Regions from separate parts of the Phytobacter sp. genome, predicted to be linked through region 1. Evidence: predicted binding sites of a transcription regulator. Region 1 holds the regulator's gene; the other holds the start of a gene.

Region 1 (4,212 bases):
AGGCGGATAAAGCAAAGCTCACCAATGACAGAATGCTTTATCTTTACGGCCATGTTGAAGTCAATGCACTGACAGCAGACGCTCAACTACGAAAAATTACGACGGATAACGCCCAGATCAATCTGGTCACTCAGGATGTGACCTCTGACGATCAGGTAACGTTATACGGAACAACATTCAATTCCACCGGCCTGAAAATGCGCGGCAATTTACGCAGCAAAACCGCAGAGCTGATTGAAAAGGTTAGAAGCTCATATGAAATTCAAAACAAACAAACTCAGCCTTAATGTTGTCCTGGCCAGCGCACTTCTTGCTGCCAGCATCCCGGCATTTGCGGTAACTGGCGATACCGAGCAACCTATCCATATCGACTCTGATCAGCAGTCTTTGGATATGCAAGGCAATGTCGTTACCTTCACTGGTAATGTCGTTGTGACGCAAGGAACAATCAAAATCAATGCGGACAAAGTTGTCGTCACTCGCCCTGGTGGGCAACAGGGTAAAGAAGTCATTGACGGCTTTGGTAATCCAGCCACCTTCTACCAGTTGCAGGACAATGGTAAACCGGTGAAAGGACATGCCTCACAGATGCATTACGAACTGGAAAAAGATTTTGTGATCCTGACTGGCAATGCCTATCTGGAACAGCTTGATAGCAATATCAAAGGCGACAAAATCACCTATCTGGTTAAAGAGCAGAAAATGCAGGCGTTTAGTGAGAAAGGTAAACGTGTGACCACGGTTCTGGTACCGTCGCAACTGCAAGATAAGAGCAATACCCAGAACCCAGCCCCGGCGCAAAAAAAGAGTAACTAATTCGTTATGGCAACATTAACTGCAAAGAATCTCGCTAAGGCCTACAAAGGCCGTCGTGTCGTGGAAGACGTTAGCCTGACCGTCAATTCAGGTGAAATTGTTGGCCTGTTAGGCCCTAACGGCGCAGGGAAAACCACAACATTTTATATGGTTGTCGGTATTGTGCCGCGAGATGCAGGCAACATCATCATTGATGATGAAGATATCAGCCTGTTACCACTGCATGCTCGAGCACGCCGTGGCATTGGATACCTGCCTCAGGAAGCCTCCATTTTCCGTCGCCTTAGCGTCTTCGATAACCTAATGGCCGTTCTGCAAATTCGCGATGATCTGAGCGCTGAACAGCGAACAGACCGTGCGAATGAGCTGATGGAAGAGTTCCACATTGAACATCTTCGTGACAACCTGGGCCAGGCACTCTCCGGTGGTGAACGCCGCCGTGTAGAAATTGCCCGAGCATTAGCCGCTAACCCTAAATTTATCTTGCTTGATGAGCCGTTTGCAGGCGTCGATCCGATTTCCGTTATCGATATCAAACGTATCATTGAACATTTACGTGACAGCGGACTCGGTGTGTTGATTACCGACCATAACGTACGTGAAACGTTGGCGGTCTGTGAGCGCGCTTATATCGTGAGTCAGGGTCACTTAATTGCCCACGGTACTCCACAGCAAATCCTTGAAGACGAACACGTTAAGCGCGTATATCTTGGGGAAGACTTCAGACTCTGATAGGGTAGAGTTTATTGACGTGTTTAGTCGGAGAAGACTGCTCTGAATATGAAGCAAGGTTTGCAATTAAGGCTGAGCCAGCAGCTCGCCATGACGCCGCAGTTGCAGCAGGCTATTCGCCTGTTACAGCTGTCCACGTTGGAACTCCAGCAAGAACTCCAGCAAGCGCTGGAGAGTAACCCATTGCTGGAACAAACCGATCTTCATGAAGAAGTGGAAGCGCAGCAGTCCCAGGACAATGAGAACCTCGACACCGTAGACGCTCTTGAGCAAAAAGAGATGCCTGAGGAACTGCCGCTGGATGCCAGTTGGGATGAAATTTATACCGCAGGCACCCCCTCCGGCAGCAGCACCGATTATATCGACGACGAACTCCCTATTTATCAGGGCGAAACCACCCAGTCACTTCAGGATTACCTGATGTGGCAGGTTGAGTTAACGCCGTTCTCCGATACCGATCGGGCGATTGCCACCTCGATTGTGGATGCTGTAGACGATACCGGATACCTCACCGTCCCCCTGGAAGACATTCTGGAAAGCATGGGAGACGAAGAGATTGGGCTTGATGAAGTCGAAGCCGTGCTAAAGCGTATCCAGCGTTTCGATCCGGTAGGCGTTGCTGCAAAAGATCTGCGCGACTGCCTGCTGATCCAACTTTCTCAGTTCGCAAAAGAGACGCCCTGGCGTGAAGAGGCGCAGCTCATTATCAGCGATCATCTCGATCTACTTGCAAACCATGATTTCCGCACACTCATGCGCGTCACCCGTCTGAAAGAAGATGTGCTGAAAGAAGCGGTGAATCTGATCCAGTCGCTGGATCCTCGCCCGGGTCAATCGATCCAGACCGGCGAACCTGAGTATGTCATTCCTGATGTGCTGGTGCGCAAGCACAACGCCCGTTGGGTTGTTGAGCTGAATTCAGACAGTATCCCGCGTCTGCAAATTAACCAGCACTATGCTGCCATGTGCGGCGGAGCCCGTAACGATGCCGACAGCCAGTTTATTCGCAGTAATCTGCAGGACGCGAAGTGGCTGATTAAAAGCCTGGAAAGCCGTAACGACACGCTCTTACGCGTAAGCCGCTGTATTGTGGAGCAGCAGCAAGCCTTTTTCGAACAGGGAGAGGAGTTTATGAGACCGATGGTGCTGGCTGATATCGCCCAGGCCGTTGAGATGCATGAATCCACCATCTCTCGTGTCACCACTCAAAAATACCTTCACAGTCCGCGAGGCATTTTTGAGCTCAAGTATTTTTTCTCCAGCCACGTCAATACTGAAGGCGGTGGCGAAGCCTCGTCGACTGCTATACGTGCGCTGGTGAAAAAATTGATCGCCGCAGAAAACCCTGCGAAACCACTGAGTGACAGTAAACTGACGTCCATACTGTCCGATCAGGGGATTATGGTCGCGCGGCGAACCGTTGCAAAATATCGAGAGTCTTTATCCATTCCGCCGTCAAATCAGCGTAAACAGCTGGTCTGACCCAACCGATAAGGAAGACACTATGCAGCTTAACATCACAGGACAGAACGTCGAGATCACCGAGGCCCTGCGTGAATTTGTGAATGCCAAATTTGCGAAACTCGAACAATACTTCGAGAGGATTAATCAGGTCTATATTGTGTTGAAAGTGGAGAAAGTGACTCATACCTCGGATGCAACTTTGCATGTTAATGGTGGTGAAATTCACGCCAGTGCGGAAGGTCAGGATATGTATGCTGCTATCGACGGTTTAATTGATAAACTGGCGCGTCAACTGACGAAACATAAAGATAAACTGAAACAACACTAATTGTCCGGGCTGGCGTCTGGCGCGTACCACCCTACCGTAACCCGGTAGGGTGTTTGCACTGGCGACGCTTAGGTGAAATTATGATGAACAACGATTCCGCTCTACAATTGAGCAATGTCCTTAACCAGGAATGTACGCGTAGTGGTGTTCACTGCCAGAGCAAAAAACGTGCGCTGGAGATAATCAGTGAGCTCGCTGCAAAACAGCTAAGCCTGCCACCTCAGGTGGTTTTCGAGGCTATCCTTACGCGCGAGAAAATGGGCAGTACGGGCATTGGCAACGGGATAGCCATCCCGCACGGTAAACTCGAAGAAGATACCCTTCGGGCGGTCGGTGTGTTCGTGCAACTGGAAACACCGATTGCATTTGATGCTATTGATAACCAACCCGTCGATCTGCTGTTTGCTCTCCTGGTGCCAGCCGATCAAACCAAAACGCATTTGCATACCCTCTCGTTAGTGGCAAAACGTCTGGCGGATAAAACCATTTGTCGCCGCCTGCGCTCTGCACAAAGTGATGAAGAGCTGTACCAGATAATCACGCTGACAGAAGGCGAACAGGACGATGCGTAATGTATTAGTCGCCGTGTTATCCGGCGTTGCGAGGAGAAATGGCCCATGGTCCTGATGATCGTAAGTGGTCGTTCGGGTTCCGGTAAATCGGTCGCCCTGCGTGCACTGGAAGACATGGGATTTTACTGCGTTGATAACCTGCCGGTGGTACTGCTGCCTGAGCTGGCGAGAACGCTTGCCGACAGACAAACCTCTGCTGCCGTTAGTATTGACGTACGTAATATGCCAGAGTCGCCAGAAATCTTTGAGCAGGCCATGAACAACCTGCCGGATTATTTCTCGCCACAACTGCTGTTCCTG
Region 2 (4,212 bases), on a different contig from region 1:
GTGCAACAGTTACGTACCGATGTGATGGATGCGGCGTTACGCCAACCGCTTAACGCGTTCGATACCCAGCCTGTGGGGCAGATCATCTCCCGCGTCACCAATGACACGGAAGTCATCCGCGATCTGTACGTTACCGTGGTAGCGACAGTCCTGCGCAGTGCAGCGTTGATTGGCGCGATGCTGGTGGCGATGTTTAGCCTCGACTGGCGTATGGCACTGGTGGCGATCGCCATCTTCCCGGCGGTACTGATTGTGATGCTTATTTACCAGCGTTATAGCACGCCCATTGTGCGCCGGATGCGTGCCTATCTGGCAGACATTAACGACGGCTTTAACGAAGTCATCAACGGGATGAGTGTTATTCAGCAGTTCCGTCAGCAGGGGCGCTTTGGTGAGAGAATGGGGGAGGCAAGTCGCTCACATTATCTGGCACGTATGCAGACTCTGCGTCTCGACGGCTTCCTGCTGCGTCCGCTACTGAGCTTATTCACCACGCTTATCCTGTGCGGCCTGCTGATGCTGTTTGGGTTTAGTGCCACGGGCTCGGTTGAGGTCGGGGTGTTGTATGCCTTTATTAGCTATCTGGGGCGACTGAACGAACCGTTAATTGAACTCACCACCCAGCAATCCATGCTGCAACAGGCGGTGGTAGCGGGGGAGCGTGTCTTCGAACTGATGGACTGCCCGCGCCAGACTTATGGTTACGACGATGAGCCGCTGAAAAGCGGTGCTATCGACATCGATAATGTGTCGTTTGCATACCGGGATGACCAACTGGTCTTGCAGGACATCAACCTGAGCGTACCGCCGCGCAGTTTTGTGGCGCTGGTGGGACATACCGGCAGCGGTAAAAGTACGCTCGCGAATCTGCTCATGGGCTATTACCCACTGACTAAAGGTGAAATCCGCCTTGATGGTCGTCCGCTCTCGGCACTGAGCCATGCTTCGCTGCGCAAAGGGGTGGCCATGGTGCAGCAGGATCCGGTCGTGATGGCTGACAGTTTCTTCGCTAACGTGACGTTGGGTCGTGATATTTCTGAGGAGCAGGTCTGGCAGGCTTTGGAGACCGTGCAGCTTGCAGATCTGGCGCGCGGTATGGGTGATGGCATCTATACGCGTCTGGGTGAGCAGGGGAACAATCTTTCGGTCGGGCAAAAACAGCTGCTTGCGCTGGCGCGTGTGTTGGTCGATACGCCGCAAATCCTGATCCTCGATGAAGCTACCGCTAATATCGATTCAGGCACCGAGCAGGCGATTCAGCAGGCTCTCACCGCGGTACGGGAGCACACGACGCTGGTAGTGATTGCTCATCGATTGTCGACTATTGTTGAGGCCCAGACCATTCTTGTGCTCCATCGTGGACAGGCTGTTGAACGAGGGACGCACCAGCAACTCCTTGAAACAAAAGGACGTTACTGGCAAATGTACCAGCTCCAACTGGCGGGTGAAGAGCTAGCCGCTAGCTTACAAGAAGAATCGCTAATCGCCTGATGCACCATAATCAGGCACGCTACTGACAGCTATCACTGTTGGTGCAAAAAACTAACGCATCACGCACTGTCGTGGTGCGTTTTTCTTTTCCAGGAACAATCTGAACCCTTCTCGTTTTCATCGCCCGATAACCTCACCCCCATTCGGAGGCTTAAGAGCCTGAAAATGTCTCATTTTTCATTTCTGGCACAGCCCTTGCAATATCTTCTACGTGTTAGCTGCGGCCATTATCGATTTTCGACTGGAGGGGGATCTATGAAGCTGGTTACCGTGGTCATTAAGCCATTTAAGCTGGAAGACGTTCGTGAAGCGCTGTCTTCAATTGGTATTCAAGGGTTGACTGTTACTGAAGTGAAAGGGTTTGGGCGTCAGAAAGGGCATGCTGAACTTTACCGTGGTGCTGAGTACAGCGTTAACTTCCTGCCGAAAGTGAAGATTGACGTGGCAATCGCTGATGATCAACTCGATGAAGTGATTGATGTCATTAGCAAAGCGGCCTACACCGGAAAAATTGGCGACGGCAAAATTTTCGTTGCTGAGCTGCAACGTGTCATTCGTATTCGTACCGGCGAAGCCGACGAAGCGGCACTGTAATACCTGCACACAGTGAGAAGGATGGGGAATAAAATGAAGAAAGCAACATTGAAAGCAGGTCTTGCCTCGCTGGCATTACTGCCTGGCCTTGCGATGGCCGCTCCGGCGGTCGCTGATAAAGCCGATAACGCCTTTATGATGATCTGCACCGCGCTGGTGCTGTTCATGACAATTCCGGGCATTGCCTTGTTCTATGGCGGTTTGATCCGCGGCAAAAACGTACTTTCCATGCTGACACAGGTGGCGGTCACCTTTGCTCTGGTTTGTGTCTTGTGGGTGGTTTACGGTTACTCCCTGGCTTTCAGTGAAGGCAATAGCTTCTTCGGTAGCTTTAACTGGGCGATGCTGAAAAATATCGAACTCAAAGCGGTGATGGGTAGCTTCTACCAGTACATCCATGTCGCATTCCAGGGTTCTTTCGCCTGTATTACTGTCGGCCTCATCGTTGGTGCTCTGGCTGAACGTATCCGTTTCTCTGCGGTCCTGATCTTCGTTGTGGTGTGGCTGACCCTCTCTTATGTGCCGATTGCGCACATGGTCTGGGGCGGTGGTCTGCTGGCAACGCATGGTGCAATGGACTTCGCGGGTGGTACTGTCGTACACATCAACGCCGCGGTCGCAGGGCTGGTCGGTGCCTACCTGATTGGCAAACGTGTGGGCTTCGGTAAAGAAGCATTCAAACCGCACAATCTGCCGATGGTCTTCAGTGGTACTGCGATCCTCTACTTTGGCTGGTTTGGCTTCAACGCAGGTTCTGCAAGTGCAGCTAACGAAATTGCTGCGCTGGCGTTCGTTAACACCGTTGTTGCGACAGCGGGTGCTATCCTCTCCTGGGTCTTTGGTGAGTGGGCACTGCGCGGTAAACCTTCTCTTCTGGGCGCCTGTTCCGGTGCGATTGCAGGTCTGGTAGGTATTACACCAGCATGTGGTTATGTGGGGGTTGGTGGTGCGCTGATTGTTGGTCTCGTTGCAGGTCTGGCAGGTCTCTGGGGTGTAACATCCCTGAAACGCTGGCTGCGTGTGGACGATCCGTGTGATGTGTTTGGTGTTCACGGTGTCTGCGGTATTGTTGGTTGCATCATGACCGGTATTTTCGCTGCGACCTCTCTGGGTGGCGTGGGTTATGCGGAAGGCGTGACTATGGGCCATCAGCTTCTGGTTCAGTTGGAAAGTATCGCTATCACCATCGTGTGGTCAGGTGTGGTTGCCTTTATCGGTTACAAGCTGGCTGACATGACCGTGGGTCTGCGTGTACCGGAAGATCAAGAGCGCGAAGGGCTGGACGTCAACAGCCACGGCGAAAACGCCTACAACGCCTGACAGAACTGAGTTATCTCCAAAGCAAAAAAAGCCTCCCGCTGGGAGGCTTTTTCATATCTGCGCGATATCAGGCCCCGCGGTTACGCATCACGCCTTCCTGTACGGTAGACGCCACCAGTACACCGTCACGGTTATAAAACTCACCGCGTACAAATCCCCTTGCGCTGGAAGCCGATGTACTTTCTACACTGTAGAGCAGCCAGTCGTTCAAATCGAAGGGTCGATGGAACCACATTGAGTGATCGATAGTTGCCACCTGCATACCTTTTTCGAGGAAGCCTACGCCGTGTGGCTGAAGCGCAACCAGCAGGAAGTGGAAGTCCGAGGCATATCCAAGCAGATATTGCTGCACGCGCAAATCTTGCGGTAGTGTACCGTTCGCGCGCATCCAGACCTGACGGGTTGGCTCGGCCTTGTGGCCTTTCAGCGGGTTATGGAATTCAACCGGGCGGATTTCAATCGGCTTGTCGCCCAGAAACTTCTCCTTCACCAGCGGCGGTAGGAAGGCCGACAGCTCGCGGGCAATTTCGGTTTCTGATTTCAGCGACTCCGGACCCGGTGCCTCTGGCATGGTTTTTTGATGCTCGTAGCCCGGCTCCGGCGCCTGGAACGACGCAGTCATATAGAAAATGGGTTTGCCGTTTTGAATGGCGGCGACACGACGGGCGCTGAAGCTATTGCCATCGCGCAACACTTCCACATCATAAATAATCGGTTTCTGGCTATCGCCAGGACGCAGAAAATAGCTGTGAAAAGAGTGAACCAGACGTTCGGCCGGAACGGTCTCTTTAGCGGCATACAATGCCT

The links. The regulator sigma-54, encoded in region 1, starts transcription at its own class of promoters, with help from an activator protein. The targets are predictions, from matches to a motif close to GTTGGCACANNTTTCGCTNT.
Region 2: the regulator sigma-54 is predicted to act here: its motif matches at 1,674-1,693, upstream of glnK (P-II family nitrogen regulator).

The regions. Positions count from the first base shown of each region.
Region 1 is NZ_JCACPZ010000008.1:1,323,567-1,327,778, forward strand. It holds gene lptC (LPS export ABC transporter periplasmic protein LptC) at 1-287, shown strand, start outside; gene lptA (lipopolysaccharide ABC transporter substrate-binding protein LptA) at 256-816, shown strand; gene lptB (LPS export ABC transporter ATP-binding protein) at 823-1,548, shown strand; gene rpoN (RNA polymerase factor sigma-54) at 1,597-3,030, shown strand; gene hpf (ribosome hibernation promoting factor) at 3,053-3,340, shown strand; gene ptsN (PTS IIA-like nitrogen regulatory protein PtsN) at 3,421-3,912, shown strand; gene rapZ (RNase adapter RapZ) at 3,958-4,212, shown strand, end outside.
Region 2 is NZ_JCACPZ010000004.1:1,137,456-1,141,667, reverse strand. It holds gene AC5JPW_RS09395 (SmdB family multidrug efflux ABC transporter permease/ATP-binding protein) at 1-1,491, shown strand, start outside; gene glnK (P-II family nitrogen regulator) at 1,747-2,085, shown strand; gene amtB (ammonium transporter AmtB) at 2,119-3,405, shown strand; gene tesB (acyl-CoA thioesterase II) at 3,473-4,212, opposite strand, start outside.